Regions from separate parts of the Streptomyces sp. NPDC001732 genome, predicted to be linked through region 1. Evidence: riboswitches for the same ligand, from Rfam matches in the RefSeq annotation. Region 1 holds a riboswitch; each other region holds the start of a gene.
What was found. Region 1 has a riboswitch for cobalamin ahead of ACWCXX_RS01550 (prenyltransferase/squalene oxidase repeat-containing protein). Riboswitches for the same ligand answer to the same signal wherever they lie in the genome.
Positions count from the first base shown of each region.

Region 2: linked by a shared signal. The riboswitch ahead of ACWCXX_RS37425 (energy-coupling factor ABC transporter permease) and the one ahead of ACWCXX_RS01550 (prenyltransferase/squalene oxidase repeat-containing protein) in region 1 are both predicted to bind cobalamin.
Region 3: linked by a shared signal. The riboswitch ahead of ACWCXX_RS15205 (ribonucleoside-diphosphate reductase subunit alpha) and the one ahead of ACWCXX_RS01550 (prenyltransferase/squalene oxidase repeat-containing protein) in region 1 are both predicted to bind cobalamin.

Region 1 covers NZ_JBSFFY010000001.1:371,424-376,636, forward strand. Annotated here, with positions in the region: gene ACWCXX_RS01535 (ABC transporter ATP-binding protein) at 1-266, opposite strand, end outside; gene ACWCXX_RS01540 (energy-coupling factor transporter transmembrane component T) at 283-1,431, opposite strand; gene ACWCXX_RS01545 (SCO2322 family protein) at 1,428-2,087, opposite strand; gene ACWCXX_RS01550 (prenyltransferase/squalene oxidase repeat-containing protein) at 2,117-3,394, opposite strand; cobalamin riboswitch at 3,485-3,640, opposite strand; gene ACWCXX_RS01555 (MBL fold metallo-hydrolase) at 3,755-4,795, opposite strand; gene ACWCXX_RS01560 (aldehyde dehydrogenase) at 5,015-5,213, shown strand, end outside.
Region 2 covers NZ_JBSFFY010000091.1:1,838-7,050, reverse strand. Annotated here, with positions in the region: gene ACWCXX_RS37435 (ArsR/SmtB family transcription factor) at 1-900, opposite strand, end outside; gene ACWCXX_RS37430 (Gfo/Idh/MocA family protein) at 1,364-2,230, opposite strand; cobalamin riboswitch at 2,426-2,608, shown strand; gene ACWCXX_RS37425 (energy-coupling factor ABC transporter permease) at 2,639-3,343, shown strand; gene ACWCXX_RS37420 (energy-coupling factor ABC transporter substrate-binding protein) at 3,340-3,732, shown strand; gene cbiQ (cobalt ECF transporter T component CbiQ) at 3,739-4,488, shown strand; gene ACWCXX_RS37410 (energy-coupling factor ABC transporter ATP-binding protein) at 4,485-5,213, shown strand, end outside.
Region 3 covers NZ_JBSFFY010000012.1:52,266-57,478, forward strand. Annotated here, with positions in the region: gene ACWCXX_RS15190 (GntR family transcriptional regulator) at 1-41, shown strand, start outside; gene ACWCXX_RS15195 (DUF3311 domain-containing protein) at 314-568, shown strand; gene mctP (monocarboxylate uptake permease MctP) at 565-2,199, shown strand; cobalamin riboswitch at 2,365-2,491, shown strand; gene ACWCXX_RS15205 (ribonucleoside-diphosphate reductase subunit alpha) at 2,632-5,031, shown strand; gene ACWCXX_RS15210 (ribonucleotide-diphosphate reductase subunit beta) at 5,094-5,213, shown strand, end outside.

The DNA of each region.
Region 1 (5,213 bases):
TGGCCCACCGTGCCGACCAGATCGGCGAGTTCACGCGGTTTGTGGGTACGGGTGTCGCGCCCGTCGACCGTGACCCGGCCGCTCAGGGTGCCGCCGGTGAAGTGCGGCACCAGCCCGGACACGGCACCCAGCAGGGTCGACTTGCCGACCCCGGACGGACCGACGAGCAGCACCAACTCGCCCTCGGGCACGGTCAGATCGACCCCGGACAGAGTGGGGCGCTCCGCCCCCTCGTACCGCACCGAGACCTGCTCGAACCTGATCACTGGCCCTTCTCCCTGATCACTGGCCCTCCTCGGGCTTCGGCGCGCCCACCGGCGGCGGCACCGGCGCCACCACCGCGGGCAGCAGTCCGATCAGCACCGCCGCGGCCGGCCACAGCGGGAACACCGGCGCGGTCAGCGGGACGACGCCGGGGTGCAGCGCTGCCGCGTCGACACTGCCCGCCCGGATCATCGCCACCGCCACCGCGATCCCCGAGCCCGCGACCAGCCAGGCCCGTACGCCCCACCGGTCGGGCCGGTAGCGGGTACGGACCGAGCGGGCCCCGCCCAGTCGCAGCCCGGCCGCCGCGGCGACCAGTCCGAGGGCCAGCAGCGGCAGCCCGTACACCGCGCCCTGCGCGGCCAGCAGACCGTACGTGCCCGCGCACACCCCGAGCAGCCCGCCGAGGGTGAGGACGTTCGTGGTGCGGCGGACGGCGGGCGGGACCTGGGCGGTGCGCCCGTATCCGCGCGCGTCCATCGACGCCGCCACCGCGATCGAACGCTCCAACGCGCCCTCCAGGACCGGCAGTCCGATCTGGAGGACCGCCTTGACGCCGCCGGTCGGGCGCCCCCGCAGCCGCCGGGCGGTGCGCAGCCGCATCACGTCGGCGACCATGTTCGGGGCGAACGTCATCGCGACGACGACGGCGACCCCCGCCTCGTACAGCGCCCCCGGCAGCGACTTCAGCAGCCGGGCCGGGTTGGCGAGCGAGTTCGCCGCGCCGACGCAGATCAGCAGGGCGGCCAGCTTCGCCCCCTCGTACAGCGCGAAGACCAGTTGCTCGGCGGTGACCCGGCCGCCGATCCTGACCCCCTTCGCCCAGTCCGGCAGCGGTACCTCGGGGAGCGTGAACACGGTGTGCGTGCCCGGGAGCGGCGAGCCGAGGAAGACGGAGAAGACCAGCCGCACACCGACGACGAACAGCCCGATCCTGATGAACGTCCCGTACGAGCGGGCCCACGGCGCGTCCGTGCGGCGCGCCGCGACCACATAACCGGCCACCGCCACCAGCAGCCCCAGCAGCAGCGGGTTGGTGGTCCGGGACGCGGCGGTGGCCAGCCCGAGCGCCCACAGCCACCAGGCCCCGGCGGGCACGGCGTTGCTCCGGGTCGCGGCGGGAGCCAGGGCGTGTTTCGGAAGTCCCGCCTGGTCGGGGGCGGTCATCCGTGCCGGCGGCGGGCCCGCACGACCGCGGCGACACCGAGGAGCAGCACGGCGGCGGCGCCGACGAACACTCCGGCGGACGGGCCGCCACCGGAGCCGTCCGTGGCGTCGGAGGCGGTGCCGGAACCGGCCGGGGACGTGGCACCGGAGGCGGACACGGACGGTGCCCCGCGGCCGTCGTCCGAGACCTGCTCGCCGCAGCCCGAGCGCGGGTAGCCCGAGATGCCGCAGAGCATCGCGTCGCTGCTGTAGCGCAGCGGCTCGGCCACCGAGGCGAGCGCCTCGGCGGAGCTGGCGTCGGGGGCGACCCGCGCGCACGCGGTGCGCGGCGCGGGCGGTGCCTGTCCGGACGGGGCGTCCGCCGCCGTGCCCGCGTCGATGACGAGCGCGATCCGCTTGGTGCCGTCCCGGGCCGGAGTGCCCGCGCAGATCTTCGCGAAGTCGGGGGCGCGGCGCGGCTTCGCGGCGTCCTGGGAGTCCTCGCTCACCGCGAACCGGAAGCCCTGCACCGTGCCGTCGTCCGGCCGGACCAGGGACGGGCCCTGGGTGGCGTACGTCCAGCCGGTGCCGGAGCCCTCCCAGAACGACCAGTACCGGTAGCCCGTCGCATGGGCCGTCCCCGCGCCGAGCACGGCCAGGACGGCGCCCAGCACCATCAGCAGCGCGCCGGCCCTTCCCGCCCGCCTCACGACTGCTGGTTCTTCCGGCGTCCGCTGATCAGGAAGAACGCGACCGCCGAGAGGACGAGGCCGATGCCGACGTACCACCACACGCCCCCGATCACGTCGTCGCCGCTGTGGACCTGGTCCTGCTCCGTGGGCACGTACCCGGTGTCGCCGGCCGGGTCGGGCGTCACCACGGAGGCGGGCGCGGGGCCGTTCGCGTTCAGCCGGGCGACCAGGTCGACGCCGCCGAAGTCCCGGGCGTCGTTGCCGGTGGCGTGCGCGGCCAGGATCAGCTGCGCGTAGGCGGCGGGACCGTTCTGCTCGGCCCAGTCCCGGGCGTTCTTCTTCAGCCAGGCCACGGCTCCGTCCGCCTCGTTCTGGTGACCGGACGCGGACAGTGCGACGACCGCGTCCGCGGTGTTGCCGAAGTCCGGCTGCGGCGTCGTGTCGGCGGCCCCCGGCATCGGCGGCGCGTTCAGTCGGCCGTGCTCGGCGAGGGCGTTCTTGAGGTAGTGGGCGCCGTTCTGCGCGGCCTGCTCGGGGGTGGGGTCGTCCCCGGGGCGGCAGGTGCTGGGCGTCTTGCCCGCGGCGTTGTTCCCCACGGCCAGGGCCTTGCCCATCGTGCCGAGCACGGCGGCCGCGGTGGCGTCCGCGTTCGCGACGAGCTTCCCCTTCTTGTCGGGCTGGTAGGCGAAGGCGCCGCCGTCCTCGCCGCCGCACGGGATCGCGAGGGCGAGCAGCGGGTCGTAGGGGGTCTTGCCGCCGGGCGTCGTGATGTCGGCGATCCGCTGCCCCTGCCGGGCGAGGGCGCCGATCACCAGGGAGGTGGAGTTGGCGTCACTGGGCGCACCGACGGCGTAGCCCCAGCCGCCGTCCTCGTTCTGCACGGACTTCAGCCAGCGCACCGCGTTGTTCACGATCTCGGGGTGGCCGCCCACCTCGGCCAGCGCCTGGGCGGCGGCCGCGGTGGCGTTGGTGTCCAGCACCGTCTTCGTGTCGCACGGCCGGGAGGCGTCGGGCCGGTACGCGGCGTACGCGCCGTTGGCGCACTGCTGGGAGATCAGCCAGTCCACCGACTTCGCGGCCGGGGTGACTCCTTCGAGCTTCTGCGCGAGGAAGGACAGCGACTGCCGCCACACCCCGTCGTAGGTGGGGTCCTTCGTGCCGTACAGCCCGGACGGCAGGGCGGTGGAGGGCGGGGGAGTGGGGGACGGTGCCGCGACGGCGACCGGGGCAGCGGCAGCACAGAGCACGGCTGCGGTGGCGGCGAGCGTTGCGACGCTGCGGCGTACGGTCATGGCGTGCGGGGCCTCTCCTGGTACGGAACCGGGCACAGGCACGCTCAGGTACCGGGCTCGGCCCCGTATACCTCGACGGTGCCGGCCACCGGGGGTCCGGTGGCGCGAGCCGGTCACGACCTCGGACAGGGCATTCCGACTCACCGCCTGCGACGACGGCTCACGGTTGCGCGGTCAGTGCCGGATTCGCACCGGCTTCCCCCTGAACGGGCATGATGACGACCCGCTCACTCTACCGGGCGCCCCCAGAAGGCCTTCTGCCCGTCCCGTGCTCCGTTGCTCACACCACGAGGCCCCTCGCACCACTCCCGTGCCGCCCCTCACCCCACGAGGCCCCTCGCACCACCCCCGTGCCGCGCCTCACACCGCGACGTACCTCACCGGCTCGCTCCCCGCCACCGCCTCCGCGCGCCCCAGCTTCACCAGTCGCCGCAGATGCGCCTCGGCCTCGGAGACGGCGATGTTCCGCGAGCCGTACGGGATCTGCGCCCACGGCCGGTTCCACTCCATCCGCTCGGCCAGCTCCCACGGGGTCAGCGGGACGGCCAGCAGCCCGAGCAGCCCGGCCAGCCGCTCCTCGTGGTGGTCGAGGAGCTCCCGCACCCGGCCCGCCGCGTCGGTGAACGCGTGCTGGTGCGCGGGCAGCACCTCCGCGACCCCGAGCCGCCCGACGCGCTCCAGCGAGGCGAAGTAGTCGCTGAGGGGATCGGTGACCGTGGCGTCGTCCGGGTCCTCGTACAGCCCGATGTGCGGACTGATCCCCGGCAGCAGGTGATCCCCCGAGAAGAGCCGGCCCCGGCCCGGCAGGTTCCCCGGATGCTCCTCCTCCAGATGCAGACAGACGTGCCCCGGCGTGTGGCCGGGCGTCCAGACGGCCCGCAGCCGGCGTCCGGCCAGGTCCAGCAGCTCACCGGGCACGATCTCCCGGTCCGGGAGCGCGGCCCGCAGTCCGGGCAGGGTGCTCCTCGCGCTCCTCTCGGCCGCGGCGGCCCGCAACGGCGCGAGGTGCGTCTCGGGCGCCCCGACCGCGGTGAGCTTGCCCACGAGATACGTCAGCCAGGTGCCGGGTTCCGACTCGCGGGTGCGGCGCACGATCTCGGTGTCCGCCGGGTGCATGGCGATCCAGGCGCCGGAGGCCTCGCGCACCTGCCCGGACAGGCCGTGGTGGTCGGGATGGTGGTGGGTGACGACCACGCCGTGGATCTCGCCGACGTCTGTCCCCACGGCGGTCAGCCCCGCGGTGAGCGTGTCCCACGCCCCGGGGTCGTCCCAGCCGGTGTCGATCAGGACCGGCCCGCGATCGGTGTCCAGGACGTGCACGAGGGTGTGGCCCAGCGGGTTGTCCGGGATCGGCACCTTGACGCTGTGCACGCCCCCGCCGTGGTCGGTCACCTGAGTCATGGGCTTCCCCGTCTCTCCGCGGCCTGGTCGGCGTACCGGACGTACGGCTGTGCGGTGCACCGAGCCCACTGTAACGAGAACCTGTTCCATTGGTAGCCCCGGTCGACCATTCGCTTCGGGTCGGGGTCCGTGCGCGCGTCCGTGGACTCCTGGAACTGGAACTGGTATCAGTTTTGACGGGTAGTCAGCTATCGTACCGGTTCGCGGGAGGCAGCAGCCATGACCGAGCTTGTCGAACACGGAAAACTGTTCATCGGCGGGGAGTTGGTCGATCCGCTGGGCCGGGACGTCATCGAGGTCGTGTCGCCCCACACCGAGCAGGTCATCGGGCGCGTGCCGCACGCCGGCGAGGCGGACGTGGACCGGGCCGTCGCCGCCGCCCGGCGGGCGTTCGACGAGGGGCCGTGGCCGCGGATGA
Region 2 (5,213 bases), on a different contig from region 1:
GCCCGAACGGTTCAGTTCGTACAGGACGCGCGTACCGGCCCGGTGGCGTTGCACCACACCGGCCGAGACGAGTGCCGAGAGGTGCTGGGAGACCGTGCTCGCGGCGAGCCCCAGATGGTCGGCGAGCGCGGAGGTGGTGATCGGTTCGGCCAGTTCGCGCACGACCGAGGCGCGCCCCCTGCCCAGCAGGATCGCGAGGCGGTCCTCGCGCCGGTCCTGCACGGTGCCGTCCTGTTTCGGGTCGGTGTGCAGGAGTCCCGCTCCCCGTGCCGCGAAGGAGACCGCGGTCCGTCCGCCGACGGCCGACCACCAGGGGGTGCCGTCCGCGAACATCATCGGCACGGCGGTCACCCGGTCCGCGCCGTCGGTGCGTTCGGACGGCAGCCCCAGTTCGTGGAGGAGTGCCGCTCCCCCGCTCATCGCCAGAGTGCGGGAGCGGAAGAGGATCTCCTCCTCCAGGCAACGCGCCAGTCCGGCCTCGCGCGGCTCGATCGCGGCCTGCCAGAAGTTCGCGAACTCTGCCGACAGGTAACGGAGTTGCGTCCTCGGGTCATGGAGCAGCGCGGCGATCAAGGGGTCCTCGACGGCCGTCGGGTACTCCCTGGTGATCTCGTCGCGGACCAGTGCGGCCGGTGTGCGCGCCAGGTCGTGGAGCTCCTCGGCGATCCTCGCTCGCCGCGAGGCGAAGCCCGCTCCCAGGAACGAGGGGACGCGCCCGCGGGGCCGGGCCAGGGCGGCCACGGCCCTCAGACGCGGCGTCAGCGCCCCGTACGCCTCGCGGGCCCAGGAGCGATGGGGCCAGGGAGCGTCGGGACCGTAACGGGCCAGCAGCGCGACGGCACCGAACACCTGCCACAGATCGCACAACGCGAGCCGTACATCGGGCTGCCGCCGGTCCATCAACCCTCCCGGCCCGCATGCGGACGCGCCGGTACACGCACTTCGGCGAAGATCTGACGGTACGTCAACTGCCTTGTTCTGAAATGGAGTTCGCATCCGGCGAGTGGCACGTCCACACCTGAAGCACATAACGGCTCGCACACGAACCCCGCCCACCCCTCGTGGTCCAGACCAATGATGCATGAGCTTTCGGCACCCGCCGGGCGGCTGTCAAGAACGTTGTGCCCCAGGTCACACGGCCGTCGCCCGGGGCGAGCGGGCGGCCACGGAAAGTCATGCGGTTCGCCCCGGGCATGGTGCCCGAAAGTGTGTCGACCTCACGCCGAAAGACGCACCGGAAGCGCCTTCGACCAGGCCAACAGCCCTCCGGTGGACACTTGCCGGTTCCTCTTCCGACACTCCGCCGCAACCCGTTTCCGGCCCGCTCGGCACCTCTCGCCGACGTGGTCGCGACGGGCTCGGCTCACCCCGTCCGGGAGCCGGCGGACGCCTCGCGCAGGGCTGCGGCGACGGTTTCCAGCACCTCGACGGGGCGCAGCAGGTCCTCGGGGCCGATGGGTGGCCTGCCCGTACGGGCCATCTCCAGGAACGCTTCGAGGCCCGGCACGCAGTAGTCCGCGCCGGGAACGATCCTCCGCTGGACCATGGCCTCGCGGGTGAACACCATCGCGTGGAACGGGATCTGCTCCGTGCTGCCCGGCCGGACGAGGTTCACGACCACCCGGGTGCCGCCCGCGGTGAACGACGCGGTGACGGTGGTTTCGGTGAGGTCCGTGCGGATGCCGGAGACCGCTCCGGGGGCGAGCCGGAGGGCGAGGTCCACCGCGTGGATGCCGTAGAAGAAGATCCCGTCGTACTCGCTGTCGGGGTCGGCGGGCCCGGACACGACGACCAGGTGCGGAGTGCCGTTCGCCGCCGACCGGGCCGCCAGTTCCTCGGTTTCGGGGAGCAGGCGGAGCGCCGAGAACGAGGTGAGCGGCGCGTCGTGGGCGAGCGCGGTGTCGATCATGACCCGGGCGTCCTCGACGGTGTGGGCGAGCGGTTTGTCGACGAACACCGCGAGGCCCTCGGCCAGGAAGGGGACCGCCAGCTCGCGGTGGCGCGCGCCGTACCGGTCCGCGACGACGACGGCGTCGACCAGCCCGAGCAGCCCGGTGGGCTCGTCGACGATCTTCGTGATCCCGCCGGTGGCCGCCAGGGCGTCGTTGCGCGGGCCGTGCCCACCGCCGAGCGCCACGACGCGTGCGTCGCCGCCCGCCCCGTCGACGTTGAGGTGGCGGACGATCTGATCGACATGACTGCTGTCGGTGCCGACGATCCCGATGCGCATCCGGAGACGTTCCCTTCGACGGTGACCGGCGGCCCGCCAGGTCGTGGTGCGGCACCGAGTCTCGCACAGGGGGTGAGCGGCTCGTCGCGCCCACCACCGGACCCCCGCCCGCGGGCGCGCGGGCGTGTACGGGCGCGGGCGCGCGGTGCTCGCGCGTCCCTTTCGGGCGTGCTTGTCACCACCCCGGGCCAGGCATTACTGTCACCACGCCTTGGTGAACGGGAAATCCGGTGTGATACCGGTGCGGCCCTCGCCACTGTGATCGGGAAGTCCGGCTCCAGCCCTCGCGGGCAGCCACTGGGTCCTCGGACCCGGGAAGGCGGAGCACGGGCGGTGGTACCCGTCAGCCAGGAGACCGGCCAAGGCGCGTCAACCATCCACGAGGTGCTGGAGAGGGTCTACTGAGCCATGCACATAGCCGAGGGCTTTCTGCCTCCGGCGCACGCGATCGCCTGGGGCGTCGCGTCCGCGCCGTTCGTCGTACACGGAGTACGGTCACTCACCCGTGAGGTCAAGGAGCACCCGGAGAGCACCCTGCTCCTCGGCGCCTCCGGTGCCTTCACCTTCGTCCTGTCGGCCCTGAAACTCCCTTCGGTCACCGGGAGTTGCTCGCACCCCACCGGTACCGGGCTGGGCGCCATCCTGTTCCGGCCGCCGATCATGGCGGTGCTCGGCACCATCACTCTGCTCTTCCAGGCGCTGTTGCTGGCCCACGGCGGCCTGACCACGCTCGGCGCCAACGTCTTCTCGATGGCGATCGTCGGCCCCTGGGCCGGGTACGCGCTGTACCGGCTGCTGCGGCGGTTCGACGTGCCGCTGATGGTGGCGGTGTTCTTCGCCGCGTTCGTCGCCGACCTCTCCACCTACTGCGTCACCAGTGTGCAGCTGGCGCTGGCCTTCCCCGACCCGAGCAGCGGATTCCTGGGCGCGCTCGGCAAGTTCGGCTCCATCTTCGCCGTCACCCAGATCCCGCTCGCGGTGAGCGAGGGGCTGCTGACGGTGGTCGTGATGCGGCTGCTGGTGCAGTCCAGCAAGGGCGAACTGACCCGGCTGGGCGTGTTCCTGGCCGGCCGGGCGAACCGGACCGGCACGCCCGAGGGAGTGGCCCGATGAGCCGTAACGCGAAGATCAACACCCTGTTGCTGCTCGTCGTGGCCGCGCTCGCGGTGCTGCCGCTGGTGCTCGGCCTCGGCGACCACAAGGAGGAGCCGTTCGCGGGCGCCGACGCCGAGGCGGAGACGGCGATCACCGAGATCGAACCGGACTACGAACCGTGGTTCTCGCCCCTGTACGAACCGCCGTCCGGCGAGATCGAGTCGGCGCTCTTCGCCCTCCAGGCGGCGCTCGGCGCGGGTGTCCTCGCCTACTACTTCGGGCTCCGCCGGGGCCGCCGCCAGGGCGCGGAACTCGCCCAGTCCCAGGCACAGACCCGGCCACAGTCGCAGCAGGGCACCGGGAGTGCGTCCGTCGGCGCCGGGGGCTCCCCCGTCGAAGGGGCCTGAGCCCGCGTGCTGCCGATCGACGAGGCGGCGCACAGCAGCCGCTGGCGCCGCCGTCACCCCGTGGACAAGGCCGTGCTCGGACTCGGGCTCACCGTGCTCGCGATCTCGCTGCCGCCCTGGCCCGGCGCGGCCCTCGTCCTGGTGACGGCGCTCGTGCTGCTGGTCGGCCCGGCGGGCGTGCCGGGCCGACGGCTGTGGCGGGCGTACCGGGTGCCGCTGGGGTTCTGCGTGACCGGGGCGGTCACCCTGCTCGTGCAGGTCGGCGGCCCCGACGGGTTCGTGGCCCTCGCCGACGGCGGACCGGTCCGGGCGGGGGAACTCCTGCTGCGCACCTCGGCCGCCTCCCTGGGAGTGCTGCTGTTCGCCTTCACCACACCGATGTCCGACCTGCTTCCGCGCCTGGTGCGGGCCGGGGTGCCCGCGCCGGTCGTGGACGTCGCCCTGGTGACGTACCGCATGAGCTTCCTGCTGCTCGATTCCGTGCGTCTGATCCGTCAGGCGCAGGCGGCCCGGCTCGGGCACACCACGCGGGCCGCCACCTGGCGGTCCCTCGGCGGGCTCGGCGCCACCGCGTTCGTCCGGGCCTTCGACCGGGCGGCGCGGCTCCAGGCCGGGCTCGCCGGCCGCGGCTACGACGGCACCCTGCGCGTCCTGGTGCCCGAGGCCCGCGTCTCCGTCCCCTTCACCGCGGCGAGCCTCGCACTGCTCGTGGCACTGACCGTCCTCGCCCTCGTACTGGAAAGGCCGCTGTCATGAGCGAGCCCGCCGCCCTGGTCGCCCTGCGGGGCGCGTCCTTCTCGTACGAGGACGGGCCGACCGTGCTCGACGGGCTCGACTTCGAGGTGCGCGAGGGGCGCGCGCTCGCGCTGCTGGGCCGCAACGGCAGCGGCAAGACCACGCTGATGCGGCTGCTCAGCGGCGGGCTGAGGCCGCACACCGGCCGGTTGACCGTCGAGGGGCACCCCGTCACGTACGACCGCAAGGGGCTGACCCGGCTGCGCACGACCGTGCAGTTGGTGGTGCAGGACCCCGACGACCAGCTCTTCGCCGCGTCCGTCCTCCAGGACGTGTCCTTCGGCCCGCTCAACCTCGGCCTGTCCGACACCGAGGTGCGGGCCCGCGTCGACGAGGCGCTCACCGCCCTGGACATCGGCGCGCTGGCCGACCGGCCCACCCATCTGCTGTCCTACGGGCAGCGCAAACGGACCGCGATCGCCGGCGCCGTCGCCATGCGGCCCCGGGTGCTGATCCTCGACGAGCCGACCGCCGGACTCGACCCGGACGGCCAGGAGCGGCTGCTCGCCACCCTCGACCGGCTCCGCGCGAACGGCACCACCGTCGTCATGGCCACCCACGACGTCGATCTCGCCCTGCGCTGGGCCGACGACGCCGCGCTCCTCACCGCGTCCGGCGCGCACACCGGCCCGGCACCCGCCGCCCTCGCCCGCACCGACCTGCTCCGGCAGGCGGGGCTGCGCCTG
Region 3 (5,213 bases), on a different contig from region 1:
GGTACAAGTTCGTGGCGCGTCTGAAGCGGCCCACCGACTGAACACGGACGGGGCGGCGGCCAATTCCGGCCATCACCCCGCCGCCCCCACCTTCCAAGACCCCCGCGGAGCACCGCTCCACGGGGGTCTTCGCATGCCGCTCCCCCGCCCCCTGGTACGGACCAGCACTGCGCCCATGACCGTTCATCGTGCGTATACGCCCACTCGACGCACCGTTGCCGGACCGCAATGCGGACAGGGGTGACGCTGACCGGAGGCTCGCTTACATTTCCTGCCCATCACGAGGTAACCAGCGAGGGGACGAAACCGCCTCATGCCAGCAGAACCCGAAGAGAAACCACCCATCGTCACACCCGTGCGCGTGGTCATCGCCCTCTGTCTCATTGCCCCGTTCGTGGCGATGCTCTGGGTGAGTTCCTACGCGAAGGTGGACCCCGCCTTCATCGGCATTCCGTTCTTCTACTGGTACCAGATGCTCTGGGTGCTGATCTCCACCGCGCTCACGATGGTCGCGTACAAGCTGTGGCAGCGTGACCAGCGCTCCCGCAAGGGAGGTGCCTCCTCATGAAGGACGGCGTGAACGGCGTCGCGCTCGGCGTCTTCATCTTCTTCTTCGTCGCGGTCACGGTCATGGGGTTCATGGCGGCCCGCTGGCGCAAGGCGGAGAACGAGGCCAGTCTCGACGAATGGGGCCTGGGCGGACGGTCGTTCGGCACCTGGGTCACCTGGTTCCTGCTCGGCGGCGACCTGTACACCGCGTACACCTTCGTCGCCGTTCCCGCGGCGATCTACGCGGCGGGCGCGGCCGGCTTCTTCGCCGTGCCGTACACGATCCTCGTGTACCCGCTGATCTTCACCTTCCTGCCCCGGCTGTGGTCGGTCTCGCACAAGCACGGGTACGTCACCACCTCGGACTTCGTGCGCGGCCGGTTCGGCTCGAAGGGCCTTTCGCTGGCGGTCGCCCTCACCGGCATCCTCGCCACGATGCCGTACATCGCGCTCCAACTCGTCGGCATCCAGGCGGTGCTGGACGTGATGGGCGTCGGCGGCGGCGAGAACACCCACTGGTTCGTCAAGGACCTGCCGCTGCTGATCGCGTTCGCGGTGCTCGCCGCGTACACCTACTCCTCCGGGCTGCGGGCGCCCGCGCTGATCGCGTTCGTCAAGGACGGGCTGATCTACCTGGTCATCGCGGTGGCGATCATCTACATCCCGATCAAGCTGGGCGGCTTCGACGACATCTTCGCCAAGGCGGGCGAGGCGTTCTCGCAGACCAACCCGGCCACCGGCAAACCGCGCGGCGCGCTCGCACCGGGCGAGGCGGGCCACTGGGGATACGCCACCCTGGCACTGGGCTCGGCCCTGGCGCTCTTCATGTATCCGCACTCGATCACGGCGACGCTCTCCAGCCGCAGCCGTGACGTGATCCGGCGCAACACCACGATCCTGCCGCTGTACTCGCTGATGCTGGGCCTGCTGGCGCTGCTCGGCTTCATGGCGATCGCCGCCGGGATCAAGGTGGACAACGGGCAGCTGGCCATTCCGCAGCTGTTCGAGAACATGTTCCCGGCCTGGTTCGCGGGCGTCGCGTTCGCCGCGATCGGCATCGGTGCGCTGGTGCCCGCCGCGATCATGTCGATCGCCGCGGCCAACCTCTTCACCCGCAACATCTACAAGGACTTCCTGAAGCCGGACGCGAGCCCGGAGCAGGAGACCAAGGTCTCCAAGCTGGTCTCGCTGCTCGTCAAGGTCGGCGCGCTCGTCTTCGTCCTCACGATGGACAAGACGGTCGCGATCAACTTCCAGCTGCTCGGCGGGATCTGGATCCTCCAGACGATGCCGGCCCTGGTCGGCGGCCTGTTCACCCGCTGGTTCCACCGCTGGGCGCTGCTCGCGGGCTGGGCGGTCGGCATGGTGTACGGGACGGTGGCCGCGTACGGGGTCGCCTCGCCGACGCAGAAGCACTTCGGCGGCTCGTCCAAGGAGATCCCCGGCCTCGGCGAGATCGGCTACATCGGTCTCACCGCGTTCGTGCTGAACGTGGTGGTCGTGGTGGTGCTCACCTTCGTCCTGAACGCGCTGAAGGCACCCGCCGGGGTCGACGAGACCTCGCCGTCCGACTACACGGCCGACGCGGGCGACCCGGGCGTCCAGGTGGAGCTTCCGCCGGCCACGGTGGGGGCGCCCGGCGGCCACTGACGGTCGCTCCGGCCCCCCGGGACGGCCCGTCCCCGCCCCTGCCGCAAGGGAGCGGGGCGGGCCGTCCGCCGTTCCCGGAAGGCCCACGGGCACTTCCTGCTTGGCCAGACATGAGTCGGCCGACACAACATCTGGGGGCTGCCTCATCGGGTGGCCCCCACATGTATGCTCATCCTCGCTGTCGCCGCAGGGGAATCCGGTGCGAATCCGGAACTGTCCCGCAACGGTGTGATCGGTGCGCATTCGCGTACCCCGAACAAGTCCGAGGACCTGCCGACAGCGCATCCGGCTCGACCGAACCGGATGCCAGACGTCCGGGCCTCGCGGTTGGGCCGGCGGACGCCGTACGGAGTGCCGCCCCGTCCCGGGTGCGCGCCCGTCCGGCTGCCCCGTTCCCCCGCCGGCCCCGAGCCGAGCGAGGGAGAGCACCACGTGACCATCGCGCCAGCCGATCCGGCTTCAGTCGCCGCGTCCACGGCCGCCGATTCCGGGGCAGCCGCACACGACGGACCGGGGGCCGCGCTGCTGCGGACCCTGACCGACCTCACCGCCGATCTGCCCGACACCGACCCCGGGCGCGTCGCCGCCGCCGCGCTGCGCGGCCGCAGCGCACGGGCGGACGAGGCCGAGCTGCGCTCGCTGGCCACGGAGGCCGCCGCCGGGCTGATCTCCGAGGACCCCGCCTACTCCCGGCTCGCCGCCCGGCTGCTGACCCGCGCCATCGCGGACGAGGCCGCCGGACAGGGCGCCGTCTCCTTCTCCGCCTCGGTCGCCGTCGGACACCGCGAGGGCCTGATCGCGGACCGCACGGCGGGCTTCGTCGCCCGCAACGCGGCCGCCCTCGACGCGCTGGTGGAGCGTGCGCTCGCCGACGGCGCCGACGACCGCTTCGGCTACTTCGGGCTGCGGACCCTGCACAGCCGCTATCTGCTGCGCCACCCGCACACCCGCCAGGTCGTCGAGACCCCGCAGCACTTCATGCTCCGGGTCGCGTCCGGGCTCGCCGAGGACGACTCCCCGCGCGCCGTGGACGAGGTCGCGGCGCTGTACGGGCTGATGAGCCGGCTCGACTACCTGCCCTCCTCGCCCACCCTCTTCAACTCCGGCACCCGGCACCCGCAGATGTCCTCCTGCTACCTGCTGGACTCCCCGCTCGACGAGCTGGACTCGATCTACGACCGCTACCACCAGGTGGCCCGGCTCTCGAAGCACGCCGGCGGCATCGGCCTGCCGTACTCCCGCATCCGTTCCCGGGGTTCGCTGATCCGCGGCACCAACGGGCACTCCAACGGCATCGTGCCGTTCCTGAAGACGCTCGACGCCTCCGTCGCCGCGGTCAACCAGGGCGGTCGCCGCAAGGGCGCCGCCGCCGTCTACCTGGAGACCTGGCACGCGGACGTCGAGGAGTTCCTGGAGCTGCGGGACAACACGGGCGAGGACCAGCGGCGCACGCACAACCTCAACCTGGCGCACTGGATCCCGGACGAGTTCATGCGCCGGGTCGAGGCGGACAGCCACTGGTCGCTGTTCTCGCCCGCCGACGTGCCCGAGCTGGTGGACCTGTGGGGCGAGGAGTTCGACGCCGCGTACCGGGCCGCCGAGGCGAAGGGGCTGGCCCGCAAGTCGATGCCCGCCCGTGAGCTGTACGGCCGGATGATGCGCACCCTCGCCCAGACCGGCCAGGGCTGGATGACGTTCAAGGACGCCGCCAACCGGACCGCGAACCAGACCGCCGAGCCGGGCCGTGTCGTCCACTCGTCGAACCTGTGCACGGAGATCCTGGAGGTCACCGACGACGGCGAGACGGCCGTCTGCAACCTGGGCTCGGTCAACCTCGGCGCGTTCGTCGTCGACGGCGACCTCGACTGGGAGCGGCTGGACGCCACCGTCCGCACCGCGGTGACCTTCCTGGACCGGGTCGTCGACATCAACTTCTACCCGACCGAGCAGGCGGGCCGCTCCAACGCCAAGTGGCGTCCGGTGGGCCTGGGCGCCATGGGGCTCCAGGACGTCTTCTTCCAGCTGCGGCTGCCGTTCGACTCCCCCGCGGCCCGCGCGCTCTCCACGAAGATCTCCGAGCGGATCATGCTCGCCGCGTACGAGGCGTCCTGCGACCTCGCAGAGCGATCGGGTCCGCTGCCCGCCTGGTCCGGGACGCGGGCGGCGCGCGGGGTGCTGCACCCCGACCACTACGACACCGAGCTGAACTGGCCGGAGCGCTGGGAGGCGCTGCGCGCCCGGGTCGCGCGGACCGGGATGCGCAACTCGCTGCTGCTGGCCATCGCGCCGACGGCGACGATCGCCTCGATCGCGGGCGTGTACGAGTGCATCGAGCCGCAGGTCTCCAACCTCTTCAAGCGCGAGACGCTCAGCGGGGAGTTCCTCCAGGTCAACGCGTACCTGGTGGAGGAGCTGAAGCGGCTCGGGGTGTGGGACGAGCGCACCCGGGAAGCGCTGCGCGAGGCGAGCGGCTCGGTGCAGGGCTTCGCCTGGATCCCCGAGGACGTGCGGGCGCTGTACCGCACGGCGTGGGAGATCCCGCAGCGCGGTCTGATCGACATGGCGGCGGCCCGTACCCCGTTCCTCGACCAGAGCCAGTCGCTGAACCTCTTCATGGAGACGCCGACGATCGGCAAGCTCTCCTCGATGTACGCGTACGCCTGGAAGCAGGGGCTGAAGACGACGTACTACCTGCGCTCGCGCCCGGCGACCCGGATCGCCCGCGCGGCGTCCGCAGCCGCGCCCATTCCCGTACAGCAGGCTCCGGCGCCCGACGCGGACGCCGTCGCCTGTTCCCTCGAAAACCCCGAGTCCTGCGAGGCCTGCCAGTGACGATCTCCACCGGTTCCGGGAAGAACCTGCTCGACCCGGGCTTCGAACTGACCCTGCGCCCCATGCGCTACCCGGACTTCTACGAGCGCTACCGGGACGCGATCAAGAACACCTGGACGGTGGAGGAGGTCGATCTGCACTCCGACGTGGCCGACCTCGCCAAGCTGTCGCCGGGTGAGCAG